One region of the Arthrobacter sp. 9E16 genome, then DNA from elsewhere that is predicted to be linked to it. Evidence: riboswitches for the same ligand, from Rfam matches in the RefSeq annotation. Region 1 holds a riboswitch; each other region holds the start of a gene.

Region 1 (6,655 bases):
AACCGGTGTCGTCCAGCGCCAGCAGGTCAAACGCAACAAAGGCCGCCGGTGTTTTTTCGGCCAGCAGTTTCACCCGGCTGGCCGCCGGATGGATGCGCTGTTGCAGGACCTCAAAGTCCAGCCGCTTCCCTGATTCGCTGATCAGGATAATCTCGCCGTCCACCACGCAGCGCTGCGGAAGGTTGGTCTTGAGCGCGTCCACCAGTTCCGGAAAGTACCGGGTCATCGGCTTTTCGTTGCGGCTGCCGATTTCCAACTCATCACCGTCCCGGAAAATGATGGAGCGGAAACCGTCCCACTTGGGCTCATAGGAGTAGTCCCCCTCGGGCAGCGCAGTCACGGCTTTGGCCAGCATGGGGGCTACGGGCGGCATTACCGGAAGTTTCATGGGCCCCATTCTTACCCGGTTTTCAGTCGAGGGGAATGGAAACGCCCAGCCCCGCGGCAAACGCGGTCAGCAGGTCCCGGCCCTGCTGCCAGTTCCCGATGCCGCTTTCATCATTGATGTGGGTCAGTGCTCCGGCGTCGATCACGGGGACACCCCAGGCCTGGGCCAGCAGCCGTGCTCCGGGGAGGGTGCAGTAGGGATCGTTTTCGCTGGCAACCAGCAGTCCGGGCACCGGAAGCGGCTCCAACCGCGGGTCCCGGAAAGATCCGGCAGTGTCCGGGAAGGCCGGCTCGGCCGGATCCGGCGGCGCCACCAGCAGCACACCCCGGGCGCCTTTCGGGTTGCGCAGCAGCCACTCGGCGGAGGCCAGGCAGCCCAGGCTGTGGGCCACGAGGATGGTGTCACCGCCGCGGGAGCCGGCGGCGTCGTCGAGCGCGTCCATCCAGTTCTCCAGGTTCGGGTCATCCCACGACGACGGCGAAATCCGGGACACGTCCGCGGCACCGTCCTGCCACCGGCTTTGCCAGTGCTCATCATTGGAGCCGCCAATCCCGGGGACCATGGTCAGGTGCATGCTGTTCGCCTCTCATCCTGTGGTGCCGGGGAGCCGGCAGCCGGGAATATCTGCTCGGAAACCGGTGCTGTCAATGAACATGAAGAAGATCGGTTTCCTGTCCTTTGGACATTACCGCGACGTGCAGGGTTCCTTTGTCCGCACCGCCAGGGACGCCCTGCTGCAGACCGTCGAAACGGCGGTGGCAGCCGAGGAAGCGGGCATTGACGGAGCCTTCCTTCGGGTCCACCACTTCGCCCCGCAGTTCGCTGCGCCGTTCCCTCTGCTGTCCGCCATGGCCGCACGGACTCACCGGCTTGAACTGGGCACGGCGGTGATCGATATGCGCTACGAAAATCCGCTGTACATGGCCGAAGAAGCGGCGGCCGCGGATCTGATCAGCGGCGGCAGGCTTCAGCTGGGCCTGAGCCGGGGTTCACCCGAGCCTGCGCTGCGCGGATATGAGGCATTTGGCTACGTTCCCACCGGGGACAGCACCGATGCGGATGAGGCCCGCAAGCACACGCTGGTGTTCCGGGCTGCGATTGCCGGTGCAGGTTTGGCGAACGCGGATCCGATGATGACCGGCAGTTCCGACGCGCTGGCCATCGATCCGCAGTCCCCGGGCCTCGCAGAACGGATCTGGTGGGGTTCCGGAACCCGGGCGACGGCCAAGTGGACCGGCGAACAGGGCATGAACCTGATGAGCTCCACCCTGCTGACGGAGGATACCGGAGTTCCCTTCGATGAGCTCCAGGCCGAGCAGATTGCGGTGTTCCGCAAGGCCTGGGCCGATGCGGGACATGAGGGGACTCCGCGGGTCTCCGTCAGCCGCAGCGTCATTCCGCTGGTGACCGACACCGACCGCCGGTATTTCGGGCTGCGCGCCCAGGCCGAGGGTCGCGACCAGGTGGGGCGGCTCGACGGCGGCCTGGCCCGGTTCGGCAAGAGCTACATTGGCGAACCCGACGTCATTGCCGCCCAGCTTGCCGCGGACGCCGCGGTTCAGGCTGCGGACACGCTTCTGGTGACGGTGCCCAACCAGCTGGGCGTGGACTACAACGTGCAGCTGCTGGAAAACATCGTGAAGCATGTCGCGCCGGCGGCCGGCTGGCGCTGATGCCTCCCGTACGGCGGCGGTTCCCGGCTGTCACCGGCATGCGCTATGGTGGTGTCAGCTTCACGAGAGGTGGCCAACGCCCGGAGGAATCCGGGTCCGTAAAAGCTCCGACTGGCCTCACACCAACCCCATGTTCGGCGGGTGGTTCGGATGACGAAGCGGCCTGACGCCGCCCGGCGCAGGCAAGGACAACCTGTAAAGGAACACGCTGTGAGCACTTCCAGTGACACCCGCTGCGCCAGCTTCCGGCCCGGCCATAACATCCATCAGATCCATGCCAAGAAGCTTGTTGGCTTCGATGACTGGGTGGATGCCCAGGCCTACGTGGACCTGGACCTGGGCATCGTCCAGCTGGTCGTGGACGGCAGGCAGCAGCTGATGTGGTTCCATGACCTGCCGACGCTGGCCCTGGCCCTCGCTGGTTCCGGCGGAGCGGCACAGTGGTGCGCCCGGTACTCCTCGCTCCTGGTCCCCGGCGGTTTCGACGGCCCGGCCCGGCGCTCTTTTTTCTACTTGGCGACGCCGGAAAAGCTCAGGCCGTGTAGCGGGTTCAGTTCAGCATCCGGCGCCGAAGCCGCTTCAGCACAGCAGGGCTGACCCCGGCGTCGCGCAGGTACTGTTCCGCGTCCAGCCCGTCCAGGGCGCGGAGCAGTTCACGCCTTCCGTCGGCCACCCGGGCGTCTTCCTGCTCGGAGGTCAGCGGCTTTTCCCGCGGATGCACCTGCGTGGCGTGGAAGGCATTAATGCCGCGTACGGCCTGCTCATAATCATCGGCAATGGCCTCCGGCGATGCCCCGGCCAGCTGGAGCAGGAGCATAATGATGAGCCCGGTGCGGTCCCTGCCGGCGGAGCAGTGGATCACCACCGCGCCGTCGTCGGCGTCTGCGAGGGCCTGAACGACGGCGGCGATCTTCTCCGGCCAGCGGCGCAGGTTCTCCCGATACCACTTGGGTGAATCCATGTACGGGCCGCAGAGCGCGGTGAAGTCGGGATCGTTCGCTTCCTGCGTGGGCCGGGTCAGGAAGGTGATGCCGGCAGCGGCGTCGGCGCCCACCTCCGGGTCGGTGTCCCGGCGGCCCTGCTCGACGTCGTTGCGGAGGTCGATGACGGTGCGGACGCCTGCTTCGCGGGCCTGCGCCCAGCCCCGCTCAGTGAGCCATTCGGACCGGCCCATCCGGAAGATCCGGCCGGGTGCCACGGAGCCGCCGCCGGCAACCGGGATGCCGCCCAGGTCACGGGCATTCGCCGCGCCTTCCCACTCCACATCCCGGTTGCCCATCACGCCACTCTAGGACCAGTCGAAGAAGCCCTTGCCGGACTTCCGGCCGAGCTCGCCGCGCGCCACCTTGTCCCGAAGGATCTGCGGCGGTTCAAACCGCGGACCAAGGGTTTCGGCAAGATACTCGGCAATGCCCAGGCGCACGTCCAGACCCACAATGTCGGTGGTCCGCAGCGGTCCCGTGGGGTGCTTGTAGCCCAGGACCATGGCGGCATCGATATCCTCTGCCGTGGCCACGCCCTCCTCCACCATGCGCATGGCTTCCAGGGCGATGGCCACTCCCAGCCGGGAGCTGGCAAAGCCCGGGGCATCGTTCACGACGACGGGCGTCTTGCCGAGGTCCTGCGCCCAGGCGGCGGCGGCTTCAGCCAGCTCCTCGGAGGTCTGCTTTCCCAGCACCACCTCGATCAGGGTGGAGGCGGGCACCGGGTTGAAAAAGTGCAGCCCGCAAAACCGCTCCGGGCGCTGCAGCTTTTCCGCCAGGCCGGAGACGGACAGTGAAGACGTGTTGGACGCCAGCCAGGCCTCGGATCCCAGCTGCTCCTCGACCGCAACCAGGGCTGCTGCCTTCAGTCCGAAATCCTCCGGCACTGCTTCCACCACCAACCCGGCACCGGAGAACGCCGCATAGTTCGTGGAAACGGACAAACGCGCGGTCAGGTCCGCCAGGCCCGCGGAAACGGTGCCGCGCTCGACGCTCTTGGCCAGTGCGCCGGAGACGCGGTCATAAGCGGCGGAGGCGGCGTCGTCGTCGCGCTCCACCACCACCACCGTTGCTCCGGCCGTGACGAAGGCGTGGGCGATACCCGCGCCCATCCGCCCGCCGCCGAGCACTCCTACCGTGGAGGGAACTGCCATTACTTTTTCTTCCTCTCAAGGAATGCGGACATGCGGTCAAACTTGGCCTGCGATTCAAACAGAATCCCCTGCGCCAAATTGTCGATGGCGGGGTGGGCGTCCGCCGGGGCGGCAAACACCGTTTTGGTGAGCCGGACGGCCAGCGGGTCCTGGCGGGCAATCCGGTCCGCCAGGGCGTGCGCGGCGGCCAGCAGGTCTTCCGGTTCGGCGAGCTCGGTGACCAAGTGCGCGGCCAGCGCTTCCTCGGCGTTCAGCACCCGTCCGGCCAGCAGGATCTCCTTGGCCAGCGGTTCGCCCACCAGTTCCTTCAGCCGCCAGCTGGCGCCGGCGGCTGCCAGGATCCCCAGCGAGGTTTCCGGATTGCCGATCTTGACGCGGGGTGTTCCAATCCGGAAGTCCGCAGCGAAGGCCAGCTCCGCCCCGCCGCCCAGGGCGTAGCCGTCCAATGCCGCGATGACGGGCATCGGTAGTTTGGCGATCCGGGCAAACACAGTGGAGTTGATGCCTCGCAGGGCGTCGTCGCGGCGGCGTTCGCGCAGCTGGGCAATGTCCGCGCCGGAGGCAAACACCCCGTTGCTTCCAGCAAGGATGAGGGTCCGGGGGTTCTCCTCCAAGTCCGCGCAGAGCAGGTGCAGCTCTTCGACCATGGCGGCGTCGATGGCGTTGCGGACCTCGGGCCGGTTGAGGACCGCGGTGACGCGCCCGTTCCCGTCGGTGACCTGCAGGGTGGTGAAGGAGCTGTAGTCGGCACCCATTTAGACGGCCTCAATCAGCATGGCGGTGCCTTGCCCGACGCCGACGCACATGGTGGCGATGCCGCGGGAGGCACCCTCGCGTTCCATTCGGTTCAGCAGCGTGATGGCAATCCGGGAGCCGGAGGAACCCAGCGGGTGCCCCAGGGCGATGGCGCCGCCGTCGTTGTTGACGATGTCTTCGTTCACGCCGAGCCGGCGGATGCAGGCCAGGGACTGGGTGGCGAAGGCTTCGTTGAGTTCAAAGGCGCCGATGTCGGCAAGTTTCACGCCGCTGCGGGCGAGCACTTTCTGCGTGGCCGGGACGGGGCCGATGCCCATGATTTCCGGCGGCACTCCGGCGGACGCGCCGTCGACAATCCGGGCCCGGGCGGTGAGCCCGTACTCGCGGATGGCACGCTCGGAGGCGACGATGATCGCGGACGCGCCGTCGTTCAGCGTGCTGGAGTTGCCGGCGGTGACAATGCCGCCGGGCCGGACCACGGGACGCAGCTTGGCGAGCACCTCGGCGGTGGTGCACTCGCGCGGGCCCTCGTCGGTATCCACCACGGTGTCGCCCTTGCGGCCGCGGATGGTGACCGGAACAATTTCGTCCTTGAAGTGTCCGGCGGCAATGGCTGCCAGCGCGTTCTCGTGCGATCGGACGGCAAACGCGTCGGCGTCCTCGCGGGAGATGCCGTCCACGGCAGCCAGTTCCTCGGCGGTTTCCGGCATGGAGTACGTCATCTTGCCGTCGCGGGAGAGTTCTCCGGAGGTAAAGCGTTCGTTCACGAAGCGCCAGCCGATGGAGGTATCGAAGGTTTCACCGGGCTTGGCGAAGGCCTTGGTGGGCTTTTCGGTGACCCAGGGCGCGCGGCTCATGGATTCGGTGCCGCCGGCAATGACAATGTCCGCGGCTCCCGCCTTGATCATGTGCGAGGCCATGATGATGGCGGACAGTCCGGAGGCGCAGAGCCGGTTCACGGTGATGCCGGGAACGTCGCCGGGGAACCCGGCCAGCAGGGCGGCGAGGCGGGCAACGTTGCGGTTCTCTTCACCGGCACCGTTGGCGTTGCCGAGGATGACTTCGTCGACGACGGCGGGGTCCAGTCCCTCGCGCGCCACCAGTTCCTGCAGCGTCAGTGCCGCCAGGTCATCGGGCCGGACGCTGGACAGCGCGCCGCCGTACCTGCCCACCGGAGTCCGCACTCCGCCCACGAGAAACGCTTCAGTCATTGTTGCTCCCACCGTCTGTGTGCCGCCGGCCGACGCTGGCCGGACAGCATTTACTGACCATTCGTTCTGTAAAGAATTGCACGACGGCGGAAAGCGGTCAATGTGACCGGCCTCGGGTGACGGACGGCTCTGCGGACAGAAAATGTCCGCAGGAACGCCCGCAGCCGGCGGTTCACGGGGCTAGGCTTCGGGCATGAGCTTCAACATTCAAATATGCGTGGACTGCGAAAACGCCCATGAGCAGGCTGATTGGTGGGCGGAAACGCTGGGCTGGGTCAATGAACCCCTGGACCAGGCCCTGATTGATTCCCTGCTGGATCAGGGGACCATTTCCCCGGACATGCTGGTTGACCATAAAGGGCAGCGGCGGTGGCGCGACGGTGCGGCGATCTGCCGGGAAAGCGAGGTCGGCTCCCCGGAACGCCTGCGCATCCTTTTCCAGCCCGTGCCCGAGCCCAAGACGGCAAAGGACCGCATCCATCTGGACATC
Region 2 (6,655 bases), 700 kb from region 1:
GGCTGCGGATAGGGCCGGCGGGTGTAGCCGCTTTCCGCATAGCTCAGATCCCGGCTCATCCACCCGCCAGCCCTTTCCAGGCCAGCGAATCGCGGTCCCGTGCCGGCAGGGAGGCCACCACCAGATCATAGGAATCCTCCACCAAATCGCGCACCAGCCCGTCTTCCAGTCCGTCATTCAGCACCACGGAATTCCAGTGGGTCTTGTTCATGTGCCAGGCACCGTTGATTTGCGGATGCGCCGCCCGCAGCTGCCGGGCCAACTCCGGCTCGCACTTCAGGCTGATCGTCAGCGGAAGACCGGCCAGCGCACACAGGGCAAACATTTTCGCCTTGCCGCCGGTTGCCTGGACCTTGAACACGGACGATTCCGGACCAAAGGGGAAGTCCTCGTAAGCGCCCGGGAAGCCCAGGCACAACCGCCTTACCTCTGCCGCGTCCATCATCCGAGCGTAGTCCGTCGCCCCAGGCCGCGCCACAGGTGACAAAATGGAAGCCAGACCAGCATCAACCCGCCACACACCGCACGTGTGCTCACCCAACGGAGGACAGTTTTGGCTCGCACAGGACATGGGGACCGGCTCGCTTCGGCCGCGGAAAAAGCGGCGGATTCACAGGGGTTTGAGCGGGCCGCACGCATGGGATACGTCGCCAGCGGAGTGCTGCACCTGCTCATCGGCGTGATCGCCCTGCAGATTGCGTCCGGCAGCGGCGGCAGCGCGGATTCCTCCGGCGCCGTCTCTGCCCTGGCCGCCCAGCCGGGCGGACTGGTCCTGCTCTGGATCTGTTTCCTGGGCTGCCTCGCCCTCGCGCTGTTTCAGGCATCGCGCGTCTGGCTGGACGGCCGCGGGCTGCAGGGCAAAGACGCCTGGAAAGTGCGAGGCTCCGCGGCCACCCAGGCCATCACCTACGGTGCCATCGGCGTATCCTTCGGCACCGTAGCCCTGGGCGGCGGCACGGACAGCGGCGAGAGTTCCGCAGGCTGGAGCGCCAAGCTGATGGCGCAGCCGGCGGGCGCCGTCCTGCTGGGCCTGGTGGGACTTGGCATCGTCGGTGTTGGCGGCTATTTCATTTTCAAGGGCGCCACCGGACGTTTCCGCAAGGATTTGACGGCGATTCCGGCGGGCATCTGGGACCGCGCCGTCACCATTACCGGCACGCTGGGCTTTGTCGCCAAGGGAGTGTCCCTGGCTATTCTGGGCCTCCTGGTGATGGTGGCCGCTTTCACGGCCGACCCGGTGAAGTCCACCGGGCTCGACGGCGCACTCCGCGCCCTGCGCGAGCAGCCCTTCGGCGTGCTGGCGCTGGGAGCCGTGGGCGCCGGAATGATCTGTTACGGGTTGTACACCGGGATCCTGCGCGCCCGGTTCGCCAAGCTGTAACGGGTCAGAGACCGAACCGGGGAGCTTCGATGACGGGACAGGTATCCATCACCACGTCCAGCCCGGCGTCGGCCGCCCGCTGCGCCGCTGCCTCGTCGATCACGCCCAGCTGGAGCCACACCGCCTTGGCGCCTGCCTCGATGGCCTGGTCCACTATGTTCCCGACACGGGAGGAATTCACGAAGCAGTCAACGACGTCGATCTGTCCGGGGATTTCGCTGAGCTGCCGGTAGCCTTTGTTGCCGTGGACATCGTCTCCCTTCAGGCTCACCGGGATGATTTCCATTCCGAGGTGGTCCTGGATGTAACGGGAGACGCCGACGGCGGTGCGGCGCGGATTGTTGGACAGGCCCACCACCGCCCAGCGGGCGCCCTTGTTGGTCAGAAGTGCTTCGACAACTGCGGGGTTATTGACGTGTGTCATCTGCCGTCCTTCGGTGGGCTCTGGATCGGGCACCAGCTTACGCCCGGCTGCGTGCCTCAGCTCAGGAAAGATTCGATGGCATCGGCCAGGGCGGTCTCCGGCACACTGGCCGTGCTGCCTTCCAGCAGCTGGAACTCCCCTTCCTCCAGGGCATCGGCGGCCCGCCGGGCCAGATCCTGCGTTTCGTTGCCGCTGGCGCTCCCTGCCAGCACCAGCACGGGCACCTGCACACCGCCGAGTCCCTCAAGTTCCGTCTGCAGCACCAGCATCTCGTCTTCACCCTCCTCCAGGGCCAGGGTCGGCTCCAGCGCGACAACCCGCGTGATGACGGCGGACTCCTCGGCGGCGCGCAGCGCCAGGAAGGCACCCGACGCGAACCCGTAGAGGTCTGCCCTTCCGCCGGCCACCTGCACCACTGCCAGCAGGTCATCAACGTCGGACTCGGCCGTGTACTCCTCCCCCACGTCGCTTTCACCCAGTCCGCGCCGGTCATACGTGTAGACGGTGTGGTTTCCGGAGAGCAGCTGCGCCAGGGCCCGGGTACTGGAACTGTTGCGGTCAGCTGTCAGCGGATCCACGATCACCAGGGGCGGACCGTCGCCCTGCCGGGACCAGGCGATGCGGGTGCCGTCGGCGGAAAGGGCCATGCCGGTGGCGCTGGGTGAGGGTTCCATAGCCGACTCCTGCTCGCTAAAGGGTTCACTGCGCGGACCCTTCAAACGTAAGGAGGCAGTCCGTCCCCGGTCAATGGCCCCGCCCGGAACCCGCCCCGCAAACCTCCGGCCGGACGGCGGAACCCCTCAGCGTGCCGGAATCCCTGCCGGCTGAAGCCGGAAGGACGCACCGCGGTGGTTTTCGGGCAGCTTGTCACCGGCACCGAAGAGCTTGTGGCGCAGCGTCCCCGGGGTATATTCCGTCCGGTAGGCACCGCGCTTCTGCAGCTCCGGCACCACAAATTCCACCACGTCCTCGAAGGTACCCGGGGTAATGGCGTAGGCCAGGTTGAAGCCGTCCACATCGGTCTCTTCCACCCACCGGATCAGCTCCTCGGCGACGTCGGACCCCGAGCCCACCAGCCGCGGACCCAGCCCGCCGATCCCCGCGGATTCGGCGATGTCGCGCACCGTCCAGGGTTCGCCGTCGTCCTTCGCTTTTTGGAAGTTGTCCGCGGCAGACTGGATCGCATTGGACTGCACATTGCCCAGCGGCTCGTCCAGGTTGTAGGTGGACAGATCCACGCCGAGCCAGCCGGACATCAGGGCCAGGGCACCCTCGTCGCTGGCGTACCGCTGGTAGTCCACATGCTTGGCTTCGGCTTCCTCGGATGTTGCCGCGGTGATGATGGTCAGCAGCGTGTAGATCCGGATGGAGTGGCGGTCCCGGCCGGCGGCTTCGGCGGCATCACGAATCCGGGTGACCGTGGCCCTGAGCTTTTCCTTCGTGGGGGCGCCCACGAAGACGGCCTCGGCATTGCCGGCGGCAAAGGCAATGCCCCGCGGCGAGGCGCCGGCCTGGAAGATCACCGGGGTGCGCTGCGGTGACGGCTCACTGATATGGATGCCGGGAACCTTGAAGTACTTGCCCTCATGGTTGATGTCATGCACCTTCGCCGGGTCGGTGAAGATGCCGCTGTCCTTGTCCCGGACGACGGCGTCATCCTCCCAGGAGCCTTCCAGCAGCTTGTAGATCACCTCGAGGTATTCATCCGCGTGGTTGTAGCGCTCGTCGTGCTCAAGCTGGTCTTCGGCACCCATGTTGCGGGCCGCCGAGGGCAGGTAGCCGGTGACCACGTTCCAGCCGACCCGGCCGTTGGTGAGGTGGTCCAGGGTGGAGAGGCGCCGCGCGAAGGGGTAGGGGTGTTCATAGGCTGTTCCCGCGGTGATGCCGAAACCGAGGTGCTCGGTGACCAGTGCCATGGCGGAGACCAGCAGCAGCGGGTCATTCACCGGCACCTGGGTGCCCTGCCGCAGTGTGGCCTCGTTGGAGTTTCCATACACGTCATAGGTGCCCAGGACGTCTGCGATAAAGATGCCGTCAAACAATCCGCGCTCGCAGGTTTGGGCCAGGTTGGCCCAGTAGCGGAGATCCGTGTAATTCGCGGACTGGTCCTGCGGATGGCGCCACAGTCCCGGAGACTGATGGCCCACGCAGTTCATGTCAAAGGCGTTGAACCGGATCTGCCGCCGGCTGTTCTGAGGTGTTGAGGAAGATGATTCGGACACGGGGAAATCCTTCGGGACGGGACGCACCCGCTGGGGCGCCGTACTTGCCGTTCGCGGACGCGACACGGCCGGATCCTCATCTGGGGCACCCCGCTACGGAAAGAGGGTTGCCGCCCAACCAGCCAGAGCTTTGCGTTGGGACTCATGATCCTTCGCCACCAGTATTTGCACAGCGGAACAGGCAAGGAAAGAACATGACCCCGTGTGAACGGATTTATGACCCCGCATGACCACTGGTTGGCAGCATTCCCCATCCTGTCCCAGACTCCACAGATAGCCTGGCCTCCACTCCCCCGCCGGCGCCCCCGCCGGCACAGGCGGCGTCGAAATATTACGCGGGGGACTTGCCGGTTTCCGCAATCGCGCGTTTAGTTGCTCTTGACCATCCCGAGCGGCTGAGAGACCTGGATCAGTGAAGCCGCAGCAACCCTGGTTGCCGTACCTCCTCCTTGAGGGACGGCAATAGCGAGGACAACACCGCAGGAGGCCTCCCGGCCCAAGGCGTTATCCGTAGGGTGCTACTGCCAGGACCGATGGAGAGTTAACATGACCGCTCTGGCTTCACAGTCCCCTGCCGCCGCGCCGCCCCAAACGCGCGCCGCCGGTTCCGCCCTTCCCGTTGCCTTTTCCTCCCTCGGCCGCGCATTCGGCTCCGGCGGTGAAACCCACCAGGTGCTGCGGGACATCACCTTTGACGTACATGCCGGCGAAGTCCTGGCCATCCTGGGCTCCAGCGGCTGCGGAAAGTCCACGCTCCTGCGGGCCGCAGCCGGCCTGGACGCTCCAACCAGCGGGGAAGTCCGGATCAACGGAACACCCGTGCGCGGCATTGATGACCGGTGCGCCGTCGCGTTCCAGGAACCGCGGCTGCTGCCCTGGCAAACCCTGCAGGCCAACATCGCCATGGGCCTGCCCAAGGGCATCAGCGCCAAGAACGGCAAGGCCAAGGTGGCCGAACTGCTGGAGCTGGTGGAACTGGCCGCATTCGCCAAACACCGTCCCCGGGCAGTTTCCGGTGGCATGGCGCAGCGCGCTTCTCTTGCCCGGGCCCTGGCCCGCACGCCCGGCGTGCTCCTGCTGGATGAACCGTTCGGTGCACTGGATGCCCTGACCCGGCTGAAGATGCAGGACCTGCTGCTCGCGGTTCACCGGGCCACCCCCACCACGGTGCTGCTGGTAACCCACGACGTGGACGAAGCCCTCCAGCTGGCAGACCGCATCATCGTCCTGGGCAGGGAGCCCGGTGCTGCCGGAGCCACCATTACGGACACCATCACCGTGCCCGGCCCGCGCCCGCGGAACCGCGCCTCGGCCGAGCTGGCCCGAATGCGCGGCGAGCTCCTGGCCCGCCTCGGCGTCGACCGCCACTAAAACTTCTCCCGGCGTCACCCCTCTAAGGGCCGCTACCCCCGCCGTTCTGCGCCCATTTTGCGCATGAACCGCGATGCCTCGCAGCCAACTCATCAGAAAGAATCCCCATGAACAGCCGTTCCCTCAGTTCCCCCTCAGCTTCCCGCACCGCGCTCAAGACCCTGGCCGCAGCCGCCGCCGCAGCTTCCCTGCTGCTGACCGGTTGCGTGGCAGGCGAGGATTCCGATGCCGCCGCCGACGCCGGCGCGGCCGACGGAGGAACCCTCACCCTCGACTTCGCCACCTACAACCCGCTCAGCCTGATCATCAAGGACCAGGGCTGGCTGGAATCCGCCCTCGCCGACGACGGCGTCACGGTGGAGTGGGTGCAGTCGGCCGGCTCCAACAAGGCCAATGAAAACCTGCGCTCCGGGGCGATCGACGTCGGTTCCACCGCAGGGTCCGCAGCGCTGCTGCACCGCGCCAACGGATCCCCGATCAAGGCCATCGACATTTTCTCCCAGCCGGAATGGGCGGCCCTGGCGGTGGGCGCCGACTCGGACATCACCTCCGTGGCGGGCCTCAAGGGCAAGTCCGTGGCGGCCACCAAGGGCACCGACCCCTACTTCTTCCTGGTCCAGGCCCTGGACGAAGCCGGACTGAGCCTGGACGACGTCACCGTGGAACAGCTGCAGCACGCAGACGGCCGGAGCGCCCTGGAAAACGGATCAGTGGATGCCTGGGCAGGGCTGGACCCGATCATGGCGGGTGCCGAACAAAACGGTGCCCGGTTGATCCACCGCAACCTGGACTTCAACACCTACGGCATCCTTGCCGCCAACGAATCCTTCCTCAAAGAGGATCCGGAACTCGCTCAGACAGTGGTCAACGCCTATGAGAAGGCCCGCGCGTGGGCTGCTGAAAACCCGGAGGAAACGGCGCAGATCCTGGCCGATGTTGCCGGCCTGGACCTGGCGGTGGCCCAGACCGTGGTGCTGGAACGCAGCAACCTGGACGTTGACCCCGCACCGGGTGAGGCCCAGCGCAGCGTGCTTGAGAAAATCGGCCCCACACTGGTGGAAACCGGGGACGTCGCCGGCCAGGACGCCGTGGACAAGGCACTGGACGGCCTGTTCGATGACTCCTTCGTGAAGTCCGCTGATCCCGAGTCCATTTCGGATGCACAGTGAGTTCGGCCCTGAAGACCCCGGCATCCGCGAGCGCCGGTGCCGGGAATGCAGCGCCGGCCGGCACCATCCTGGCCAGCCGCTGGACCCG
Region 3 (6,655 bases), on a different contig from region 1:
CTGCGCGGACGCTTGGGGGCGCCGTCGTCCGTGCCGGCACCGAATCCCGCGCCGTCGCCGTCCGTGTCGGAGGTGTCGCTGTCGCTGCTGAACAAATCACTCACCTCACTAGGCTACTCGTGCCGTAGCGTAGGAGTTTGCCCGGCGGATGCCGGCTGCTGTCCGCCTTCCATGGGCAGTTTCACCAGGAGAATCCGGATATGCCTGCCACACGCAACACCTTCGTTTCCGCGCAGCGGCTGCCGGGCTGGCTGGACCGTCTGGCCGCCGGAGCCGGCGCGCTGGACATCACCCCCGAGCACGGTGGCCTTCATGTGTCCACCGCCAACGGCACCGAAGCCGACCTGTTGGCGCCGTGGCCTGACGATGGACGTCCGGGGCGAGGGGCCGACGACGTCGAACGCCTGGCCTCATTGGCCGGCCAGTCGCGGACGCTCGGGATTGTGCTGCTGCGCCGCGGCGGATACGCCGCGGGTGTTGCCCGGGAGGGCCGGCTGCTCGCGTCCAAAACCGGCAACCGCTATGTGCAGTCGCGCACTGCCGCGGGTGGCGGGTCGCAGCAGCGCTTTGCCCGGCGTCGGGCCAACCAGGCCGACGCGCTGGTGGAGACCGCAGCCGAGCAGGCCGCCCGAATTTTCACCGAACATCCGCCGGAGTATCTGGTGTTCGGCGGAGACCGTGTGCTGACCGAGGTGCTGGCGCGGCAGAAGATCTTCGCGCGGTGGAGCAACCTGACCCGGCTGCGTCCGCTCGATGTTCAGGACCCTAAACTGGCGGTGCTGGCTCAGGCTGCTAAGGATGCCTGCTCCGTTTTCATCCGAATTACGGTGCCCTAAGGCGCTTGGCCTGGAGCCGGGCCGTGCCGTGACGGGACCGCCCTCAGTCGGCCAGCCCGAACAGGCGGCGGAGAATCACCTGCGCCGGAGCTTCAGCGGCGTGCCGGAACCCTGTTCCGGCCCACAGGCTGACTCCTTCCGGATTGCCTGCCGCCGCGGCGGCGGCCCGGAGCGGGCTGGTGACGTGATTGATGTACGGGTACGCGTCCGGGGCATCCGGATAGGCACGCATGAAGTCATTGATCAGCCCCCTCGCCGGACGGCCGGAGAAGGCCCGGGTCAGCGCCGTACCTGGATCCCTGCGCCCCTGGATGGCATCCATCAACCCGCCGCGGTGCACCTTGCTGGTCCCGGCTTCGTCGCTGAGCAGCAGCAGGGTTCCCATTTGGACGGCACCCGCCCCGGCGGCCAGAGCTGCGGACGCGTCCTCCGGGGTGGAAATGCCTCCCGCGGCTACCAACGGAAGCGGGCAGGCTTCTCGAACCTGCTGCAGCAGGTCAGTTAAGGAGACCTTCCCCGGCACCTTCCCGCTGTCCAGGGTTCCCCGGTGTCCGCCGGCTTCCGGGCCCTGCACGCACAGGATGTTCGCTCCGGCAGCTGCCGCCGCGCGCGCCTCGCCGGCATCGGTGACCGTCACCACGCTGCAGATTCCCTGCGCGGCAAGTTCGGCAAAGACCGCCGGTTCCGGCAATCCGAAGGTGAAGGACACTACCGGGACCCGCTCCCGGAGGACCAGCTCCAGCTTGGCTTGCCAGGCGTCGTCGTCGTTGGGGTTCGGCATCGCGGGTTCGGGGACCGTGGTTCCGGCTGGCCCCTGTCCTGCTGCTGTGACCAGGTGCTCACGGAAGATCAGGGCCGCTTCGATTTTTCGAGCCCGGGCTTCCGCCTTCCCCGCAGCCTGATCCTGCGCGGCAACCGGGTAGGTGTTGGCAGCATCCGGAACGAAGAGGTTCAGGCCAAAGGGCCGGCCGCTCAGCCTGCGCAGCTGGGTAATCTGGTCCGCCACGGTGCCGGTGCTCTTGTAACCGGCGGCCAGGAAGCCGAGCCCGCCGGTCTCCCCCACAGCAGCAGCCAGCTCCGGGGTGGAAGGCCCCCCGGCCATGGGTGCACCGATAACCGGAAGGGCGAGCGAGTTTAGGGTGAACATGGTGCCCGATTTACAGTGTGACGGTGCCGTCAATGCAGGTGACCGTGGATCCGCCCACCCAGATCTTGCGGTCCCGGGTGAAGACCCGGACCCGGCCGGAGCGCTGGACGGCAGTGCCCTGGGTGACGACGTAGCGTTCCGGTGCCAGCGAGGCTCCGATCAGCCACTGGGCGAGTCCGGCATTGAGGCTGCCGGTGACCGGATCCTCTGCAATACCGAGACCCGGTACGAAGGCGCGCACTTCAAAGTCTGTTTCCGCGTCCGCCGGCTGCGCGCCAATGACGCCCACGCGCAGGTTGCCCATGATCACGGGATTCGGGTTCAGCGCCAGGACAGTTGCGGCGTCCCGGAGCAGCAGTCCCAGCCAGCCGGGTCCGTTGTCGATCCAGTTGGAGGCGAGGATTTGCTCCGGTTCCAGGCCCAGTGCCTGCCGGGCCTGGTCCAGGACATCGTCTTCCAGCGCACCGGAGCGCAGCAGGGGCGGAGCGGCAAACGCCGCGATCCCGGCATTGGCGTGCAGCGTCACGAGTCCTATGCCGCATTCCTGTACGACGACGTCGGGGTACCGGCGCTTGGCCCCGGTCTCCAGCCAGGCGTGGCACGTGCCCAGCGTAGGGTGTCCGGCGAAGGGAATCTCCCCGCCGGGGGTGAAGATCCGGACCCGGTAGTCGGCCCCGTCCACAGTGGGCGGCAGGACGAAGGTGGTCTCGGAAAGGTTGGTCCACCGGGCGAAGGAGGCCATCTCAGCATCCGTCAGCCCTTCCGCTTCGAGCACCACCGCCAGCGGGTTGCCCAAATACGGTTCGCTGCCGAAAACGTCCACCTGTTTAAACCACCGCTGTCTCATTCTTCACACTGTATCCCTTCATCCCCATGACTTTTATGAAGCGGAGTTTACGAACTGTGGCGGGGGTTTGTGTCCCGGTGCTGCCCGGCCTACGTTGGAGCAAGAATCAAGAGTTCCAGCCACGGGCCCTGGCCGGCTGGACGGCAACCCTCTCGCCGTAGCGGGGTGCTCCAGGTGACGATTCGGCCGCCCGGTTTCCAACCGGCCCGGCAAGTACCGCGCTTCGCTACCGACGTATCGGGTTACCGGGCGCTTGAGGCAGAGGATCTTTTGAGCATGGCACTTTTGACCGACCTTCAGCCCGCTGCATTGCGCCGGGCGTTCTCCCGTTTTCCGTCCGGCGTTGCCGCCCTGTGCGCGGTCATCGACGGCGAGCCGCAGGGCCTGGTTGCTTCTTCCTTCACGGTGGGCGTTTCCATGGATCCGCCGCTGGTGATGTTTGCCGTGCAGAACACGTCCCGCACATGGCCGGTGCTGCGGGGCTCGGCCCGGATTGGCGTGTCGATTTTGGGTTCCGATCACGAGGGCGTCTGCAAACAGATTGCGTCCAGGGCCGGAAACCGCTTCACCGGACTGGATCTGCACACGGATGACTCCGGATCATTGTTCCTGGACCGGGCCGCCCTCTGGCTTGAGTGCTCTGTGGAGAATGAGGTTCCGGCCGGGGACCATCAGGTGGTGCTGCTACGGGTGCACGGCCATGCCTCACACGACGATGCCCATGAGCCCCTGATATTCCACGGTTCAGCGTTTCGCCGTCTGGGCGTTCCCGAATTCGCCTGACCGGCAGAAATGTGTCGGCACCGGAAATACGGAGCCGGGAATTGTTTCCACGCGTTTATGACAGCGGCCGTCCGTTACCAATCCTTTACATTCGAAGCCGGCTCCACTATCGTTCTTCGGATTACTTCGGAAGGAAGTAGCGGAGATGACCAGAAACAGAAATGCCAATGGAACATCACGGAATAAGGCAAGGCCCGGCAGAGCGTCGGATTTGCCGTTTATGCATAAGGCCCTGCTTCCCGCAGCGGCGCTGGGTCTGGTGCTGACAGGATGCAGCGCCCAGGAGGAGCCCGAGGCCGCTTCCTCTAAACCGGCCACATCGTCAGCCACAGCCGGGGAGACCGCCACGGCCTCCCCCAAAGCCGGTTCGTCCAGCCGGAGCAGCATCGGCGTGGAACTGCCCCCGGGAAGCACGGAGCCTCCTGCCCCCAGCGACCCCGCCATGCTGGCACTGTTCCGGGCGGACAATCCCATCAGCCTCGAGAGCTACTTCCAGCAAAATCCCCAGGGGCGCCCTCTCAACGCCAGCCTCGTGCTCGAGGAACCCGGCACCGGGAGGAGCACCTTCGATCTGCCCGCGATGGAACCGGGGACCAGCTTCAGCGTGTACCTCACCTGTAACCAGCCCGGGGACTACAGCGTCGAGGTTCGGGACGCTGATTCAAACCCAGTGACCGCTTCCAGCAGCAACAATTGCAATTGGCCGGTCCTAACGTCTTTTGAACACATCGTCACACCCGATCAAACCCCGGCGTCCATCACAGTGGACGGGCCGGACGGAGATTACTGGCTTGTTGTCTACAATTTGCCGGTCCCCACTATGGCGCCCGCACCGGGCTAAAACAGGCTGCCGGAATAATTCACCCAAATTTAACGGCGCGTCGAAAGATGAAGGTGCCCGGCCGCATCAGCGGCCGGGCACCTTCATCATTCTGGAATCCTGCGAAAGACCTAGTCCTTCTTGGCGTCGTCCTTCTTGGCTTCAGCCTTCTTTTCCGGCTTGAAGTCCACGCCGGCTTCCTTGCGCTGCTGGGCAGTGATCGGAGCCGGAGCCTGGGTCAGCGGGTCATAGCCGCCGCCGGACTTCGGGAAGGCAATGACGTCGCGGATGGATTCGCTGCCCGAAAGCAGCGCGACCACACGGTCCCAGCCGAAGGCGATGCCGCCGTGGGGCGGTGCGCCGTACTTGAATCCTTCAAGCAGGAACCCGAACTTCTCCTGGGCGTCTTCCTGCGACAGGCCCATGACCTTGAAGACGCGCTCCTGCACATCGCGCTGGTGGATACGGATGGAGCCGCCGCCAATTTCGTTGCCGTTGCAGACAATGTCATAGGCGTAGGCCAGAGCCGATGCGGGATCCGTGTCGAAGGTGTCCATGAACTCGGGCTTCGGTGAGGTAAAGGCGTGGTGGACCGCAGTCCAGGCACCGCCGCCCACGGCCACGTCGCCCGCGGCAACGGCAGCGGAAGCCGGCTCGAACATGGGGGCGTCAACCACCCAGACAAAAGCCCAGTCATTCGGGTTGATCAGGCCGGTGCGGTGGCCGATCTCCACACGCGCTGCGCCGAGGAGTGCGCGTGCCTCGGTCTTTTCACCTGCGCCGAAGAAGATGCAGTCACCGGGCTTGGCGCCCACCTTCTCCGCCAGGTTTTCGCGCTCAAAGTCGGTGAGGTTCTTGGCAACGGGACCGGTCAGGGTGCCGTCTTCCTGCACCAGCACATAGGCCAGGCCCTTGGCGCCGCGCTGCTTGGCCCATTCCTGCCAGGCATCGAGTGTGCGGCGTGCCTGCGAGGCTCCGCCGGGCATGACGACGGCGCCCACGTAGGGAGCCTGGAACACGCGGAAGGTGGTGTCCTTGAAGAACTCGGTGAGTTCGGTCAGTTCCAGGCCGAAACGCAGGTCCGGCTTATCGGAGCCGTAGCGGGCCATCGCGTCCGCGTAGGTCATGCGCGGGATCGGCGTGGTGATGTCGACGTCGATCAGCTTCCACAGTGCCTTCACCACAGCCTCGCCCAGGGCGATGATGTCATCTTCCTCGACAAAGCTTGCTTCGATGTCCAGCTGGGTGAACTCCGGCTGACGATCCGCACGGAAGTCTTCGTCGCGGTAGCAGCGGGCAATCTGGTAGTACTTTTCGAATCCGCCGACCTGCAGCAGCTGCTTGAACAGCTGGGGAGACTGCGGCAGGGCGTACCAGGAACCCGGAGCCAGACGTGCGGGAACCACGAAGTCACGGGCACCCTCGGGGGTGGAACGCGTCAGCGTGGGGGTCTCAATTTCCACGTAGCCCTCGTCATGCAAGAGGTTGCGGGCCACACGGTTGGCTTCGGAACGCAGGCGCATGTTCCGTGCGGGAGTGGGACGGCGCAGGTCCAGGTAGCGGTGCTTCAGGCGGGCTTCCTCACCAACCTCCACGTGCTCGTCAATCTGGAACGGCAGCGGGTCGGACGTGTTCAGGACCACCACATCATCAGCGATGATTTCCACTTCACCGGTGGCCAGTGAGGGGTTTTCGTTGCCTTCCGGACGCTTCTGCACGGTGCCGGTGATCTGAAGAACGTATTCGTTGCGCAGTCCGTGGAAGACGTCCTCTTCGCGGACCACCACCTGGGCCACTCCGGAGGCATCACGGAGGTCAAGGAAGGCAACGCCGCCGTGGTCCCGGCGTCGGGCCACCCAGCCAGCGAGGGTGACGGTCTGTCCAATATGCTCGGCCCTCAGGGAACCAAGGGCATGAGTGCGCAGCACAGCAGTCCTTTCAAGATTGCTTGCGGAAACCACTGTTCCCGCTCATTGTGAATACAAGGTCTCTTCATGAGTTTACCGGTGTTCACATCCTTTCCCTGCCAAGGGCACCGCTGCGCAGCCCGGTGCGGGCGCAGCACCGCCCGGGCCCGACTGAACGGAGGGGCACGTGTCCGGAAGCTCCGGAGCGAAACTCCCGCTGGGCGGATTTGATGCCACCACCGTGGGCATCGGCTGCATGGTGGGCGGCGGAATTTTTGTGGTCCTGCCCCCGGTCGCGAACGCTGCCGGATTTGC

Evidence for each region. Region 1 has a riboswitch for S-adenosylmethionine ahead of CXR00_RS03085 (hypothetical protein). Riboswitches for the same ligand answer to the same signal wherever they lie in the genome.
Region 2: linked by a shared signal. The riboswitch ahead of CXR00_RS06570 (LLM class flavin-dependent oxidoreductase) and the one ahead of CXR00_RS03085 (hypothetical protein) in region 1 are both predicted to bind S-adenosylmethionine.
Region 3: linked by a shared signal. The riboswitch ahead of CXR00_RS08175 (flavin reductase family protein) and the one ahead of CXR00_RS03085 (hypothetical protein) in region 1 are both predicted to bind S-adenosylmethionine.

What each region holds. Positions count from the first base shown of each region.
Region 1 is NZ_PJIU01000001.1:656,749-663,403, forward strand. It holds gene CXR00_RS03070 (ATP-dependent DNA ligase) at 1-388, opposite strand, end outside; gene CXR00_RS03075 (alpha/beta hydrolase) at 411-962, opposite strand; gene CXR00_RS03080 (LLM class flavin-dependent oxidoreductase) at 1,036-2,061, shown strand; SAM riboswitch class IV at 2,120-2,256, shown strand; gene CXR00_RS03085 (hypothetical protein) at 2,272-2,658, shown strand; gene CXR00_RS03090 (tyrosine-protein phosphatase) at 2,612-3,340, opposite strand; gene CXR00_RS03095 (3-hydroxyacyl-CoA dehydrogenase family protein) at 3,350-4,198, opposite strand; gene CXR00_RS03100 (enoyl-CoA hydratase/isomerase family protein) at 4,198-4,953, opposite strand; gene CXR00_RS03105 (acetyl-CoA C-acyltransferase) at 4,954-6,165, opposite strand; gene CXR00_RS03110 (VOC family protein) at 6,359-6,655, shown strand, end outside.
Region 2 is NZ_PJIU01000001.1:1,355,091-1,361,745, reverse strand. It holds gene CXR00_RS06595 (DUF1990 family protein) at 1-59, opposite strand, end outside; gene CXR00_RS06590 (MmcQ/YjbR family DNA-binding protein) at 56-442, opposite strand; gene CXR00_RS06585 (DUF1206 domain-containing protein) at 554-1,381, shown strand; gene CXR00_RS06580 (CoA-binding protein) at 1,386-1,805, opposite strand; gene CXR00_RS06575 (alpha/beta fold hydrolase) at 1,862-2,479, opposite strand; gene CXR00_RS06570 (LLM class flavin-dependent oxidoreductase) at 2,606-4,027, opposite strand; SAM riboswitch class IV at 4,063-4,177, opposite strand; gene CXR00_RS06565 (ABC transporter ATP-binding protein) at 4,574-5,398, shown strand; gene CXR00_RS06560 (aliphatic sulfonate ABC transporter substrate-binding protein) at 5,506-6,567, shown strand; gene CXR00_RS06555 (ABC transporter permease) at 6,633-6,655, shown strand, end outside.
Region 3 is NZ_PJIU01000002.1:306,556-313,210, reverse strand. It holds gene CXR00_RS08195 (replication-associated recombination protein A) at 1-104, opposite strand, end outside; gene CXR00_RS08190 (acVLRF1 family peptidyl-tRNA hydrolase) at 201-836, shown strand; gene CXR00_RS08185 (nitronate monooxygenase) at 880-1,983, opposite strand; gene CXR00_RS08180 (PhzF family phenazine biosynthesis protein) at 1,994-2,830, opposite strand; SAM riboswitch class IV at 2,935-3,052, shown strand; gene CXR00_RS08175 (flavin reductase family protein) at 3,107-3,613, shown strand; gene CXR00_RS08170 (hypothetical protein) at 3,834-4,454, shown strand; gene aspS (aspartate--tRNA ligase) at 4,565-6,361, opposite strand; gene CXR00_RS08160 (APC family permease) at 6,528-6,655, shown strand, end outside.